Regions from separate parts of the Streptomyces sp. NPDC015242 genome, predicted to be linked through region 1. Evidence: riboswitches for the same ligand, from Rfam matches in the RefSeq annotation. Region 1 holds a riboswitch; the other holds the start of a gene.
The links. Region 1 has a riboswitch for cyclic di-AMP ahead of ACF07N_RS09880 (NlpC/P60 family protein). Riboswitches for the same ligand answer to the same signal wherever they lie in the genome.
Positions count from the first base shown of each region.

Region 2: it holds a riboswitch for cyclic di-AMP, as region 1 does, so the genes downstream of both, ACF07N_RS21000 (peptidoglycan DD-metalloendopeptidase family protein) here and ACF07N_RS09880 (NlpC/P60 family protein) in region 1, are expected to answer to the same signal.

Region 1 is NZ_JBIBUF010000002.1:976,229-983,905, forward strand. It holds gene pcrA (DNA helicase PcrA) at 1-1,416, opposite strand, end outside; cyclic di-AMP (ydaO/yuaA leader) riboswitch at 1,731-1,904, shown strand; gene ACF07N_RS09880 (NlpC/P60 family protein) at 1,912-3,084, shown strand; gene ACF07N_RS09885 (hypothetical protein) at 3,162-4,106, shown strand; gene ACF07N_RS09890 (hypothetical protein) at 4,084-4,437, opposite strand; gene ACF07N_RS09895 (NlpC/P60 family protein) at 4,862-5,914, shown strand; gene ACF07N_RS09900 (LuxR C-terminal-related transcriptional regulator) at 5,957-6,688, opposite strand; gene ACF07N_RS09905 (PspC domain-containing protein) at 6,685-7,677, opposite strand, start outside.
Region 2 is NZ_JBIBUF010000006.1:89,471-97,147, reverse strand. It holds gene ACF07N_RS21005 (alpha-galactosidase) at 1-2,033, shown strand, start outside; cyclic di-AMP (ydaO/yuaA leader) riboswitch at 2,351-2,508, shown strand; gene ACF07N_RS21000 (peptidoglycan DD-metalloendopeptidase family protein) at 2,513-3,454, shown strand; gene ACF07N_RS20995 (SGNH/GDSL hydrolase family protein) at 3,695-4,480, shown strand; gene ACF07N_RS20990 (TetR/AcrR family transcriptional regulator) at 4,551-5,180, opposite strand; gene ACF07N_RS20985 (Glu/Leu/Phe/Val dehydrogenase dimerization domain-containing protein) at 5,244-6,422, opposite strand; gene ACF07N_RS20980 (MBL fold metallo-hydrolase) at 6,560-7,677, shown strand, end outside.

The DNA of each region.
Region 1 (7,677 bases):
CAGGACGTCCCGGACCTCCTTGCGCTCGTAGAAGCGGACGCCGCCGACGACCTTGTAGGGCAGGCCGACGCGGATGAAGACCTCTTCGAAGACACGGGACTGGGCGTTGGTGCGGTAGAAGACGGCGACGTCGCCGGCCTTGGCCTCGCCGGCGTCCGTGAGGCGGTCTATCTCGTCGGCGACGAACTGCGCCTCGTCGTGCTCGGTGTCGGCGACGTAGCCGGTGATCAGCGCGCCGGTGCCCGCGTTGGTCCACAGGTTCTTGGGGCGGCGGGACTCGTTGCGCTCGATGACGGCGTTGGCGGCGCTGAGGATGGTCTGCGTGGAGCGGTAGTTCTGCTCCAGCAGGATCGTCGTGGCGTCCGGGTAGTCCTCCTCGAACTGGAGGATGTTGCGGATCGTCGCGCCGCGGAAGGCGTAGATCGACTGGTCGGCGTCGCCCACGACGCACAGCTCGGCGGGCGGGACGTCGTCCGGGCCGGGCGGGACGTCGGCGGGGTGCTCGGCGGTGCCGACCAGCTCGCGGACCAGGGCGTACTGCGCGTGGTTGGTGTCCTGGTACTCGTCGACCAGGACGTGCCGGAAGCGGCGGCGGTAGTGCTCGGCGACGTCCGGGAAGGCGCGCAGCAGGTTGACCGTGGTCATGATCAGGTCGTCGAAGTCGAGGGCGTTCGCCTCGCGCAGCCGCGACTGGTAGAGCGCGTAGGCCTGGGCGAGGGTCTTCTCGAAACCGTCGGTGGCCTGGGCGGCGAAGTCCTCCTCGTCGACCAGCTCGTTCTTCAGGTTGCTGATCTTGGCACTGAACGACTTCGGCGGGAACCGCTTGGGGTCGAGGTCCAGGTCACGGCAGACCAGGGCCATCAGGCGCTTGGAGTCGGCGGCGTCGTAGATCGAGAAGGACGACGTGAAGCCGAGCTTCTTGCTCTCTCGGCGCAGGATGCGCACGCACGCGCTGTGGAACGTCATGACCCACATGGCGTTCGCGCGCGGGCCGACGAGCTGCTCGACGCGCTCCTTCATCTCACCGGCGGCCTTGTTGGTGAAGGTGATCGCGAGGATCTGGCCCGGGTGCACGTCCCGCTCGGCGAGCAGGTGGGCGATGCGGTGGGTGAGCACGCGGGTCTTGCCGGAGCCGGCGCCGGCGACGATGAGCAGCGGGGAGCCGGAGTGGACGACGGCGGCGCGCTGGTTGTCGTTCAGTCCGTCCAGCAGCGCGGCCGAGTCGATCACCGGGCGGGGGGCGCCGTCCCGGTAGTGGGTGTCCCGGTCCGGCGGCACGTCGAACTTCCCGCCGAACAGATCGTCCGGGATCGACTCCGGAACGTGATCGTCCTCGGGCGGCGGCGGGGGCTCGTCCGCGGGGCCGCGCTGGGCCTGGAGACTCGCCAGGAAGTTGTCGTCAAAGAGGCTGCTCATCGCTCTCCGAGTCTAGGGCGCCCCACTGACAGCCCGCGGCCCACCCGGGAACGTCGCCGGAAAGAGGGGCGTTTCCCGGCCGGCCGCCACCCCGTGATCGCCCTGCGGAATGGCGCGATCACACCGCGCGACACCCTGCCCATTCCGGGGCGACTGGTGACCAAATCCCCTCATCCCTTCACGCTGGGCAAGGCTTCGGGGCAAGGTCACGAAAATGTATCGGGCATATCACCCATCAACCTTCACACGGGCCACACCAGTTGGCTACGGTGCGACCGGGCCGCATGACCCCCACCGGCGAACGTCGCCGGGCCGCGCGGCCCCCGCCGAGTCCGGTGTGCCGCAGCGGCAGCCGGAGCCGGGGACCCACCGAGACCTTGGGGTGAATCGGCCCGACTCCCGTCACGGGAAGGCCGTAGGGCAACCCTTCCGAGACCACCCGCCCGAACCCGACAGCTAACCCGGTAGGCGGAGCACTGGAAGGAGTCGCCACCCTTGGCGTCGCACCGTAAGTCGCGTCCTTCGGGCACGCGCGTGGCAGGCATACGGACCCCCGCCCTCGCGACGGCGGCCCTCACCTCCGTGGCCCTGCTGTCCCAGTCGGCCACGGCCGCCCCCGAGGCCGACGACAGGCCCAGCCTCGAGGAAGTCGAGAAGAAGGTCGACGACCTGTACCGCCAGGCCGAGTCGGCGACCGAGAAGTACAACGCGGCCAAGGAGAGGTCCGCGAAGCAGCGCAAGCGCGTCGACACCCTGCTCGACGACGTCGCCCAGCGCGCCGGGAAGCTCAACGAGGCGCGGGAGAAGCTGGGCTCCTTCGCGGCCGCCCAGTACCGCACCGGCACCGCCGCCCCGGACACGGCCACGTTCCTGCTCGCCGACACCCCGCAGGACTACTTCGACCAGTCCCAGCTGATGGACCGGATGACCGGACGCCAGAAGGCGGCGGTCGACGACTACGTCACGCAGCAGTCCGAGACGATGAGCAAGCGCCGGGAAGCCACCGAGAGCCTGAGGACGCTCACCGAGTCGCAGAGCGATCTGAAGACGGCCAAGGCCACCGTCCAGCGCAAGCTCGCCGACGCCCGCGCCCTGCTGTCCCGGCTGACCGCCGAGGAGAAGGCACGGCTCGCGGCGATCGAGAGGGAGAAGCAGGAGGAGGCGGCCCGCAAGGCCGCCGAGCTGGCCCGCGAGCAGGCCGCGCAGGAGCAGGCCCGGGAGGAGGCCGCCCGGCAGCAGGAGAGCGGCACGACGTCGCCCGGCACCGGTTCCACGTCCCCGTCCACGCCTCCGGCCGACTCCTCCTACGCCACGAAGGCCGACAAGGCGCTCGCCTTCGCCCGCGCGCAGATCGGCAAGCCGTACGTGTGGGGTGCCGTCGGGCCGGGCTCCTACGACTGCTCCGGCCTCACCCAGGCCGCGTGGAAGGCCGCCGGGGTGACCCTGCCGCGGACGACCTACGACCAGGTCGACGCCGGCACCACGGTCCCGCTGGCCGACGCCCGCCCCGGTGACCTGGTCTTCTTCTACGACGACATCACCCATGTCGGCCTCTACATCGGCAACGGCATGATGATCCACGCCCCGAAGCCGGGCGCCTACGTGCGCGAGGAGTCGATCTACTACGACGGCGAGTCGTCGATCCACAGCGTGGTGCGGCCGGCCTGAGGGGTCCCGGACGTTTTTGAGGGGCACGCGCGCGTGCCCCTCCGCCAACCCGCGCGCCGCTCTCTAGCATCGGCGCTATGCCCGGCCCCTCCCCGTCTGCCACCTTGTGGGCGACGTACTCGCTGACCACCGGCACCCTGTCGGCCGGTCTCGACTCGGCGGGCTACGAGGTCCTCTCCCGCATCGCGCTGGTCCCGGCCTGCGCGGCCTGGCTGGGGGCGGTGGCGTTCGCCGTCCTGCGGCTGCCGCGGGCGACCTGGCGGGCGCAGGCGCCGGCCGCCCTCACGCTCACGACGGCGACCGCCCTGATCGGCGCCGGCTTCTCCGCGGCAGGCCTGCGCAGGTCGGCCGCGGCACTGCTGGCCCTGTCGGCACTGCTGTGGACGCTGCTGCTCGCCGCGCGGGATCCGGGCCGTGGCGGCACCGTGTTCCTGCGCTGCGTGGCCACCCAGGGGCTCGCCGTGCTCGGCGCCACGCTCGCCGCGGCCGAGTCGGCGGCCTGGCCGGCCCACGCGGCCATGGTGCTGTTCTGGCTGGGCCTGATCCTCTACGTCGTCGCCCTGTTCCGCTTCGCGCCGCGCGAGGTGACCGAGGGGCGCGGGGACCACTGGCTGGCATGCGGCGCACTCGCCGTCTCGGCGCTGGCCGGGGCGCGGCTCCTCGGCGCCGACAGCGCCCGCCTGTACCTGTGGAACGACGACGACCACGCCGTCCTCACCAGGGTCACCGTCGCGCTGCTGGTGCTCACCCTGGTGTGCGGGGTGGCTCTGCTCACCGCCGGGCTCATGTGGCCCCGGCACGGTTACGACGCGCGCCACTGGGCCGGTGTGTTCGCCGCGGCCGTGACGGCGGCCGCGGCGCTGTCCGGCGCCGCCGCCCTGGACGCCCCGTGGCTCGACGTGGCCGGGGAGGCGCTGCTGTGGGCGGCGGTGGCCCTGTGGCTCGCGTGCACCGCCCGGGCGGCCGCCGCGGCCCGGGCCGGGTCAGGGCCAGCCGGGGTCAGGTCCAGAGCACGGCGATGAAGACGTTCGCCGCGGTCAGCAGCCCCACCAGGCCGAACGGGCCCTTGTCCACCTGCTCGTCGTCCCGTTTCACGTAGACCAGGCCGAGGATCACGATCAGCAGGGCGAGCTTCACGCCGATCTTGATGTTGTTCACGGTCTGGTCGTCGGCCTGGTTGAGGCCGACCAGGACGATCCCGGTGACCAGCATCGTCAGGGCGCCGTGCAGCATCGCGGGCGTGTAGCGGGCGGTGCCCTGGCCCATCGCCTTCATCTGGGTGAGGAAACCGCCCAGCAGCGCGGCGATGCCGATGATGTGGAGACCGACGAAGAGGTGGATGAGTACGTCCATGGGGCCGGAGCCTAACCAGGGGCCGCACAGCGGCCCGACACCGGCCCGTCCGCGCGCGCTCACGCCCCATAGCATCCGATCACCGTCACTCGCCCAGGAAATGGACACATCGGTCATCACGCTGGGTTGAGCAGGCGAGGCCGGGGCGGCACGACGGTCACATACGGTCACCGTCGGTCCTCTCGCGCCAGTTCCGCACACCCGCTCCCGGCGCCGCCCACCGAGGTTTAGCGTCCTCCACCAGGTGACCGGCTCCCCATCGCCGCCCGGGCCAGGGGCGGCAGCCGGACACCACCGCCGAGAAGGTCCGGCGGCGGTCCGCTTCCCCTGTGCGGGCCGCCGCCGGACGCGCGCAGGCCGCCGTCCGCTCCCCCGGCGGCCCCGCGCACCCACCGGCGGCCGAGGAAAGGACGTGGCCCGCAGAGTGGCAGCGCACCGCAAGCCCCGCCGGCGCTCGACCGGTGGCGGCACCGCCCGTACGGCCGCCACGATCGCCCTCGCCGGCGCGGCGACCGCGACGGGACTCGACGGGACCGGACACGCCGAACCCCAGCTCACCCCCGGCCAGGTCAAGGCCAAGGTGGACAAGCTCTACCAGGAAGCCGAGGTCGCCACCGAGAAGTACAACGGCGCGAAGGAGAAGGCCGAGGCGGCCGGGCAGCGGCTGAAGGGCCTGCAGGACCGGGCCGCACGCACGGAGGAACGACTCGCCACCGCCCGCGAGGTCCTCGGTTCGCTCGCGGCCGCCCAGTACCGCGACGGCGGCCTGGACCCCGCCCTCCGGCTCGCCCTGTCCGACGACCCCGACCGCTACCTGGAGAACGCCGAGTTCGTCGAGCGGGCCGGCAACCGGCAGAAGTCCGCCGTCGCCGGAGTCCGCAGACAGCTGCGGGAGATCGAGCAGCTGCGCGGCGCCGCCCACATCGAGCTGACCGCCCTGAAGTCCCGGCAGACGGAGCTGAAGCGGCACAAGAAGACGATCACCGGGAAACTGGGCTCGGCACGGCACCTGCTCTCCCGGCTCACCGCCGAGGAACGCACCCGACTCGGCGCCGCCCCCCGCGCCTCACGCGCCGGGCAGCGGGAGACCCTGGCGGCACCCGGCTCCGCCCCCTCCCGGGCGCCCCACTCCCGCGCGGCCGCGGCCGTCGCCTACGCCTACCAGAAGCTCGGCAGCCCTTACGTCTGGGGCGCGACCGGCCCGAACGCCTTCGACTGCTCGGGGCTCGTCCAGGCCGCCTACCGCGCCGCCGGTGTCTCCCTGCCCCGCACGACCTACTCCCAGATCGACGCCGGCCGGCGCGTCTCCCGCTCCGAACTCCTCCCCGGCGACCTGGTGTTCTTCTACGCCGGGATCAGTCACGTCGGCATCTATGTGGGCGACGGCCGCATGATCCACGCCCCGAACCCCTCGGCCCCGGTCCGGGTCGCCCCGCTCGACGAGATGCCGTACGCGGGCGCCACCCGGGTCGTCTGACCCGGACGGCCACCCCCTGCCCGGCGGTCCGGCCGGGCGGCGTCAGACCAGGCGGCGGGCCGTCGCCCAGCGCGTCAGCTCGTGCCGGTTGGAGAGCTGGAGCTTGCGCAGCACCGCCGAGACGTGCGACTCGACCGTCTTCACCGAGATGAACAGCTGCTTGGCGATCTCCTTGTAGGCGTACCCCCGGGCGATCAGCCGCAGCACCTCGCGCTCGCGCTGGGTGAGGCGGTCCAGGTCCTCGTCGACCGGCGGCGCGTCCGTGGAGGCGAAGGCGTCCAGGACGAAGCCGGCCAGCCGCGGCGAGAACACCGCGTCGCCCTCCTGGACGCGGAAGATGGAGTCCACCAGGTCCGTACCGGTGATCGTCTTGGTGACGTACCCGCGGGCACCGCCGCGGATCACACCGATCACGTCCTCCGCCGCGTCCGACACGGACAGCGCCAGGAAACGGACCGGCTGCTCGGTGTCCCCCATCAACGGGGCGCAGCGGCGCAGGACCTCCACCCCGCCGCCGCCCGGGAGGTGCACGTCGAGGAGGACCACCTCGGGCCGGGTCGCGGTGATGACCGTGACCGCCTGGTCGACGTCCGCGGCCTCGCCGACGACCTCGACGCCGGTCTGCTCGGTCTGCCCGATCTCGGCCTGGACCCCCGTACGGAACATGCGGTGGTCGTCGACGAGGACCACGCGCACGTGACGCCCGCCCGCCCCCGCGGTCCCGGCCGCCTCCGCCGCTGCCGCCGTACCGTTCGCCTCGGTCGGGTCGCTCATGACGTCTTCTCCGCCCTCTCCATCTCCAGCTCGACCTCCGTGCCGCCGTCCGGCACCGCGCGCAGCCGCGCCGTGCCGCCGTTGCGCTCCATGCGGCCGATGATCGATTCTCTGACACCCATCCGGTCGGCGGGTATCGAGTCGAGGTCGAAGCCGGGTCCGCGGTCCCGGACGGACACGAAGACCGTCTTGCCCTCGACCTCGGCGTAGACCTGCACGGCCCCTCCCTCGCCACCGTACTTGGCGGCGTTCACCATCGCTTCGCGCGCGGCCTGCATCTGCGCGGCGATCCTCTCGTCGAGCGGGCAGTCGCCCACCACCACGACCTCGAGGGGGACGCCGTGCTTGTCCTCCACCTCGGCCGCGTTGCGCCTGACCGCGTCGGCGAGGGTCGTGGGCTCGTCGGCCTCGTCCTTGCCGGTGCCCTCGGGCTTGTAGAGCCAGGTGCGCAGGTCCCGCTCCTGGGCGCGGGCGAGGCGGCGCACCTCGCCCGCGTTCTCCGCGTTTCGCTGGATCAGGGTGAGCGTGTGCAGCACCGAGTCGTGCACATGGGCGGCGACCTCCGCGCGCTCCTGGGCGCGGATGCGCATCAGCCGCTCCTCCGACAGGTCCTGCGTCATGCGGACGAGGTAGGGGCCGGCCAGCAGCGTTATCCCCACGAGGACCGCGAGGGCCGCCTGCAGGACGGAGCCGAGGTGGGCGGCGGAGCCCTGCAGCACGAAGATGCCGGAGACGCCGGCCGTCACCAGCAGCACGCCGCCCACCGAGCGCAGCAGCGTGACCGTGCGCCGGCGGCGGCCGACCTCGGCCCAGCGGGCCCGGCGGGCGTTGTCCGCCTGCCGCCACACCAGGGCGACGCCCGCGCCGACGAGGACCATCGGCCAGAGGTAGACGCGGGCTCCGCCGCTGAGGTTCACGTTGCCCACGAAGACCATGGCCACGACGACCATGAGGAGCAGGGCCACGATCTGGCCCTTGTCGGGCCTGCG
Region 2 (7,677 bases), on a different contig from region 1:
GGCCGGCCGGCAGCTACGCCGTCCACGTCACCGACCGGCACGAACTGCTGCATCTGCACTGGGGCCCGCGCATCACGCTCGCCGACGCCGAGGCCCTCGCCGCCCGTCCGCTGCCGGAGTACCGGCCCTTCGAGTCCCCGCTCGACGGCCGCGAGGAGTACCCCGTCGAGGGCGGCCCCCGGTTCGTCCGCCCGGCCCTGTCCGTGCGCACCGCCGGGCGGCGCGGCACCGAGTGGGTCTTCGAGGGGCACGACACGCCGGACGGCGAACTGCGCCTGCGCTTCCGGGACGGCGGCCTGACGATCACCCTGCACTACCGGATGCGCCCCGGCGCCGACGTCGTCGAGCGCTGGGTGACCCTGGACAACCGCGGGCCCGAGACCGAGGTGCTGCGCGCCGACTCCGCCGCCTGGACCCTGCCCGACCGCGGCACCTGGCGGCTGTCCCAGCTGCACGGCCGCTGGGCGGCCGAGTCCCGGCTGGTGCGCTCCGAGCTCACCTACGGCGAGAAGGTGATCGGCAGCCGCCGCGGCCACACCGGCCACCAGCATCTGCCCTGGGTCGCCCTCGACACCGACGCGACCGAGGAGCACGGCGAGGTCTACGGCTGCGCCCTGGGCTGGTCCGGCTCGTGGCGGATCTGTGTGGCCCAGCTCCCCGACGCGCGCGTGCAGATCACCGGCGGCGCCGGCCACGACGACTCGGGTCTGCTGACTCTGGGCGCCGGGGAGTCGTACACGACCCCCGTCTTCGCCGGGCTGTGGAGCGACGGCGGCTTCGGCGGGGTGAGCCGCGCCTGGCACGCCTGGCAACGGAAGTACGTGATCCCGGACGCCGGGCGGGACCGGCCGGTGCTGTTCAACTCCTGGGAGGCCACCGAGTTCGACATCTCCGAGGAGCAGCAGCGGGCGCTCGCCGAGCGGGCCGCGGCCCTCGGCGTCGAGCTGTTCGTGGTCGACGACGGCTGGTTCGGGGCGCGCACCAGCGACCGGGCGGGGCTCGGGGACTGGACGCCCAACCCCGACCGCTTCCCCGGCGGGCTGAAACCCCTCGCCGACCACGTGCACGGCCTCGGCATGCGGTTCGGCATCTGGGTCGAGCCCGAGATGGTGAACCCCGACAGCGACCTGTACCGCGCCCACCCGGACTGGGTGCAGTACCAACCGGGACGAAAGCGGACGGAGTTCCGCAATCAGCTCGTGCTCAACCTCGCCCGGCGGGATGTCCAGGAGTATCTGTGGGGACAGCTGGACGGGCTCCTCTCCAGCGCCCCGATCGACTACGTCAAGTGGGACTTCAACCGCTGCTTCACCGACGCCGGCTGGCCGGAGGATCCGTATCCGCAGCGGCTCTGGGTGGACCACGTCCGCGCCCTGTACGCCCTGCTGGACCGGCTGCGGGCCGCACACCCGGGTGTGGCCTTCGAGTCCTGCTCGGGCGGCGGCGGCCGGATCGACCTGGGCGTGCTGAGCCGCACGGACCAGGTGTGGACGTCCGACAACACCGACCCCCTGGACCGGCTCGCCGTCCAGCACGGCTTCAGTCAGATCCACCCCGCGCGCGTGATGGCCGCCTGGGTCACCGACAGCCCCAACGCCATGCTCAACCACCGGGCCAGTTCCCTGCGTTTCCGGTTCGTCAGCGCCATGGCCGGGGTGCTCGGGGTCGGCGGCGACCTCACGCGGTGGACGCAGGAGGAACTGGCCGAGGCGCGGGAGTGGGTGCGGCTCTACAAGGAGATCCGGCCCGTGGTGCAGCGTGGCGACCTGTACCGGCTGCGACCCCCGGGGAGCGGCCTGAGCGCCGTGCAGTACGTCCTCGGCGACGAGACGGTCGTCCTCGCCTGGCTCCCGGCGCAACGCTACGGCGAGCCCGGTCCGGCACTCCGGCTCCGCGGCATCGATCCGGCGGCGACGTACGAATGCCTCGAAACGGGCGAACTTCACCGAGGGGGCGTGCTGCTGCATCACGGACTGCGGGTCGGTCTGCGTGGCGACCTGGACGCCGCCGTGGTCCGCCTTAAGCGGAAGTAGTGCTTCTTGTCCGAATAAGGCGCTTAGGCCGGTTCGCCATAACGTGCCCTGGTCGTACAGGAGATGGGGGCAAGGTGCGTGACCATCGTCATACCGGTGACGATGTGTTGTCGCCATGTGCACGTAATCAGGGTGTTTCGCGAGGCCATTGAGGAAAAGGCAAGATCGGAAATCCACGCTCGGTGACGGGAAATGTGTCGACGCGTCGAGGAAAAAGGCCGCACGGGCAACCGCAAGCTTGTCCCGCCGCGTCCTGGTCGCTTACGTTCCAGTCCACTCCGGACGGACGCCTAATCCTGCCGCCGCCCGGAGCCCGCACACCCACTGACCCGACGTACGGCAGGAGCGGGGGACCCACAGGTAAGACGCCTGTTCCGGTTCCCGGAACGGGCTTGGGGTTGAGCCGCGCCTCGGCGCGGCCGGGCATCTCCAGCCCGCACCCGACAGCTCACCTCGCAGGCGACGGAGAGGAATGCGCCATGCCCGCGAAGGGTAAGCACCGCCGTCCCAAGACTCAGCGTTTCACCCGCTCCATCGCCGTCGCCGGAACCGGCGGAGCCGCTCTCGCCCTTCCCCTCATGGGTGCCGCCGGCGCCCACGCCGCCCCCGCCCAGTCGGCTCCGGAAAAGGCCGTCCAGGCGGCTCCGGCCGCCGGGAAGAAGGCCGCCGGAAAGGCGACCGGCGCGCGTACCTACACCGTGAGGGCGGGCGACTATCTGGCGAAGATCGCCGACGACCAGAACGTCAGCGGCGGCTGGAAGAAGCTCTACTCGGACAACCGCGACGCCGTCGGCGACGACCCGTCCCTGATCCACCCGGGCCTGAAGCTCTCCCTGGGCAAGAAGGCCGCGGCGAGCGCGCCCGAGGCGCCGTCCGCGCCGAAGGCCTCCGCCGAGGAGCCGGCGAAGGGCACCGCGAAGAAGCCCGCGAAGAAGTCCTCGTCCGCACCGGCGAAGGCGGAGACCGCCGCCGAGCCGGCCGCCGCCCAGCCCGCCGCGCAGAGCAACGCCAGTGGCTACAGCTCCCCGGTGGACGGTGCCACCGTCGGCACCCCGTACCGCATGTCCGGCAGCATGTGGTCCAGCGGTTACCACACCGGTGTCGACTTCGTCGTCCCGACCGGCACCTCCCTCAAGGCCGTCGGCGCGGGCACGGTCGTCTCCGCCGGCTGGGGCGGCGCGTACGGCAACCAGGTCGTCGTCAGGCTGAACGACGGTCACTACGCCCAGTACGCCCACCTGTCGCAGCTCTCGGTCTCGGCCGGCCAGACCGTGACCGCCGGACAGCAGGTCGGCCTGTCCGGCGCCACCGGCAACGTCACCGGACCGCACCTGCACTTCGAGATCCGCACCGCGGCCGGCTACGGCTCCGACATCGACCCGGTCGCCTTCCTGCGCTCCCACGGCGTCTCCGTCGGCTGACCCGATCGCACGGCCACCCGCCTGACACGCCACCGAAGGCCGGACCCGGCACCCCGGGTCCGGCCTTCGGCGCGGGACGGCGGCAACACTCCCGTCCGGTCGGCTATTCCACAGTTGGCGAACACTTTGGCAGTGGCTTATCTCACCGCCCGTCAACCCCTTCCTACGGTCGCGTAGGTCACATTCGAGGGTGAATCATGAGCGGCTGTGGCAGACGATTCGAAGAGTGACAGCAGAGCAGTGATCGGGTCGTACGTGGCGGTGGGGGACAGCTTCACCGAGGGCGTCGGTGATCCCGGCCCCGACGGGGCGTTCGTCGGCTGGGCCGACCGGCTCGCCGTCCTGCTCGCCGACCTCCGGCCCGAGGGCGACTTCCGGTACACCAACCTCGCCGTGCGCGGGAAACTCCTCGACCAGATCGTGGCGGACCAGGTGCCGCGAGCCGTCGAGATGGCCCCCGACCTCGTGTCCTTCTGCGCCGGGGGCAACGACATCCTGCGGCCCGGCACCGATCCGGACGAGGTGGCCGAGCGCTTCGAGCGGGCGCTCGCGCGGCTCACCGCGGTGGCCGGGACGGTGATGGTGACGACCGGGTTCGACACCCGTGGCATGCCCGTGCTGAAGCATCTGCGCGGCAAGATCGCCACGTACAACGGGCACGTCCGCGCCATCGCCGACCGGTACGGCTGCCCGGTGCTCGATCTGTGGTCGCTGCGCAGCGTGCAGGACCGCAGGGCCTGGGACGCCGACCGGCTGCACCTGTCTCCCGAGGGGCACACGCGGGTCGCGCTCCGGGCGGGGCAGGTGCTCGGGCTCGACGTGCCGGCCGACCCCGAGCAGCCGTGGCCGCCGCTGCCGCCGCGGGGCACGCTGGAGGTCCGGCGGGACGACGTGCACTGGGCGCGGGAGTTCCTGGTGCCGTGGATCGGGCGCCGGCTGCGGGGGGAGTCCTCGGGCGACCATGTGACGGCCAAGGGGGCGTTGTCGCCGGACGACATCCGGATGCGGATCGCCGCCGTGGCGTGAGACGCCCGCACTCGGTGGGGGTGGGGCCTTCGCCCGTCGCCCCCGCCGAGCCGCGCCACGCCCCGGGCCGTTACGCCGAGTTGCTCATCGGCGGGGGCAAGGGGGCGGCGGCCAGGCCCAGTTCGCGCGTCAGGGTCTCCTCCGTCCACTGCTGGGCCCGGGCGCGCGGCAGCGCCCCGGGGTAGGACGTCAGCTGGACGGCCAGGCCGTCGAGGAACGCGGTGAGGCGGAGGGCCGTGGCCCGGGGGTCGGGGCAGGGGAACTCACCCGCCGCGACCCCCTCCGCGATCACCTCGGCGAGAGCCGCCTTCCACTGGCGGTCGAGGTCCTGCGTGACCTCCCGCAGCGCCGGCTCGCGCAGGGCCGCCGCCCAGCCCTCGATCCACAGCCGCCAGCCCTTGGCCTGGCCGGTCGGGGCGTACCAGCGCACGGCCGAGCGCAGGCGCCGCAGCGCCGACGTCCGGCGGCCGAGCAGCTTGCGCAGGTGTGCGAGGTCCGCCTCGGCCGCGTGCCGGAACGCTGCCGCGACCAACTGCTCCTTCGACGCGAAGTGGTAGAGCACCAGCGCGTTGCTCACCCCCAGCGCCGAGGCCACGTCGGCGATCCTGACCGCCGCCACGCCCCGGGCCTCGATCTGCTGCACGGCGGCGCGCAGCAGTTCCTCACGCCGCTCAGCCACGCTCAACCGGACTCTCGCCACGCCGTCACCCTACCCACGCGGCGGTCCCCTCCCGACGTGCGGATCCGGCCGGTCCGGCGTGCCTCAGCGGTACCAGCCGTACCGCCGGGCGATCAGCGGCAGCCGGTCGGCGGCGATCGCGTGGGCGGCCGCGCGAGGAGTCGTCCCGTCGGTGCGCGCCCGGGTGAGCATCAGCTCGACCAGGGCCCGCATCGAGCGGCGCGTGTACGCGAACGCCTCCTCCGCGTCGGCGCCGACGTCCCCGAACAGCGTCCACCACCACCAGGCGTTGGTCGCGGAGTTCACCACCACGTCCGGCAGTACGGTCACCCCGCGCGCGGCCAGCAGCGCCTCCGCCTCCGGACGGACCGGCATGTTGGCCGCCTCGACGATCCAGCGGGCCGTGACGTGAGCCTGGTTGGAGGCGTCGACGGCGTACGACACCGCCGCCGGCACCAGCACCTCCGCGTCGGCCGACAGCCACGCCTCGCCCGGGAGTTCGAGGTCGTCCGGGCGCAACGCCGAGCGGTCCACCGTGCCGTGGGCGTCCCGCGCGGTGAGCAGCCGCTCGACGTCGAGTCCGGCCGGGTTGGCGATCGTGCCCTTGAGGTCGGCGGCCGCGACGATCGTGAGCCCGGCGCGGGAGAGGAAGCGCGCGGTGGCACCGCCCATGGTGCCCAGCCCCTGGAGCGATACCCGGGTCCCCCCGCGCGGGACACCGGCCCGGTCCAGGGCCGTGAGGGCCGCCTCGGCGACGCCGCAGCCGCCGACCAGCTGGTCGAGCCCGATGCCGTCCACCTCGACCGCGAACGCGTCCGCGAGCCGGCGGCGTGCCCCGGCCTCGTCGTCCAGCAGCGGATACACGGCCTGGACGGTGGAGACCAGCCCCGCCTCGGCCGCGGCCCGGTCCACCAGGTCCTGGGACAGACCGAGGTCCTCGCCCGTCGTCCACTGGCTCTCGACGTAGGGCCGCATCGCGCGCAGGTAGCGCACCAGGAGCGGGTAGGCCTCCGGGTCGCGCGGGTCGCAGTCGATGCCGCCCTTGGCGCCGCCGAGCGGGACGTAACGGTTCGCCGGGTCGTAGTGCAGGGCCTCCTTCATGGTCATGCCGCGCGCCAGGCCGGTGACCTCGTCCAGGGTGCAGCCGGGACGCATCCGCAGGCCGCCGCTGGCGACCCCGCGCACCAGCCGGTCCACCACCAGGAAGCCCTGCCGGCCGGTGACGTGGTCGGTCCAGGTGAGGGACAGCAGGGGGCTGGGCATGAGGGCTCCTTCGCCGGGTCGCCGAAGCGTGTACTGAATCGCCGGTCAGTATCGCGCCCGTGGGACGGCCCGCGCACCGGCGGTCGCGGAGGCGCCGACCATAATGGAAAGCCTGACCGACTCCACCTGGAGGTACCGTGGCCGGTTTCCGTTCCCTCAGCTCCGGGCTCCGCGCACTGCGGCCCGAGGCGTTCGGCGCGGACCCACGCGGTGAGCGCATGGCGCGCATCCGCAGATCGCCCCACTTCAAGGACGGGGTCTTCCAGAACCCCGGCGGCCCCGCGCGGACCCGGCCCTCGGGCTCGGCCCTGGACTTCGCGAAGGTCTTCTTCGACAAGGACACCCGGCCACGCCGTGCCCCCGGGGGCACGGTGCCGGTGCACTCCACCACCCTCGCCGACATCGCCCGGCCCCCGGCGACCGGCCTGCGGCTGACGTGGATGGGGCACTCCAGCGTGCTCGCGGAGATCGACGGGCGGCGCGTGCTCTTCGACCCGGTGTGGGGCGAGCGCTGCTCCCCGTTCCCCTTCGCCGGGCCCAAGCGGCTGCACCCCGTGCCCGTGCCGCTCGCCGCGCTCGGCCCGGTCGACGTCGTCGTCATCTCGCACGACCACTACGACCACCTCGACCTGCCCAGCATCAAGGCCCTGGCCGGCACGGACACGCTGTTCGCCGTGCCGCTCGGCGTCGGGGCGCACCTGGAACGGTGGGGCGTGCCGGCCGACCGGCTGCGCGAGCTGGACTGGCACGAGTCGACGAAGATCGCCGGTCTCACCCTCACCGCGACCCCGGCCCGGCACTTCTGCGGCCGGGGCCTGCGCAACACCCAGCACACCCTGTGGGCCTCCTGGGTCGTCGCCGGAGACGAGCACCGGATCTACCACAGCGGGGACACCGGCTACTTCGAGGGCTTCAAGGAGATCGGCGCCGAGCACGGGCCGTTCGACGCCACGATGATCCAGATCGGCGCGTACTCCGACTTCTGGCCCGACATCCACATGACCCCCCAGGAGGGCGTGCGGGCCCACCTCGACCTGCAGGGCGGGCCGGAGCACGGCCTGATGCTGCCGATCCACTGGGCCACCTTCAACCTGGCCACGCACCCCTGGGCGGAACCGGGGGAGGGGACCCGCTCGGCCGCCGGTGCCGTGGGCGCCCGGATCGCCCTGCCCCGCCCGGGCGAGCCCTTCGAGCCCACGGCCGGAACCGTCCCGTCCGCGCCGTGGTGGCGCGGGGTGGCGCTCGATCCGGCGGG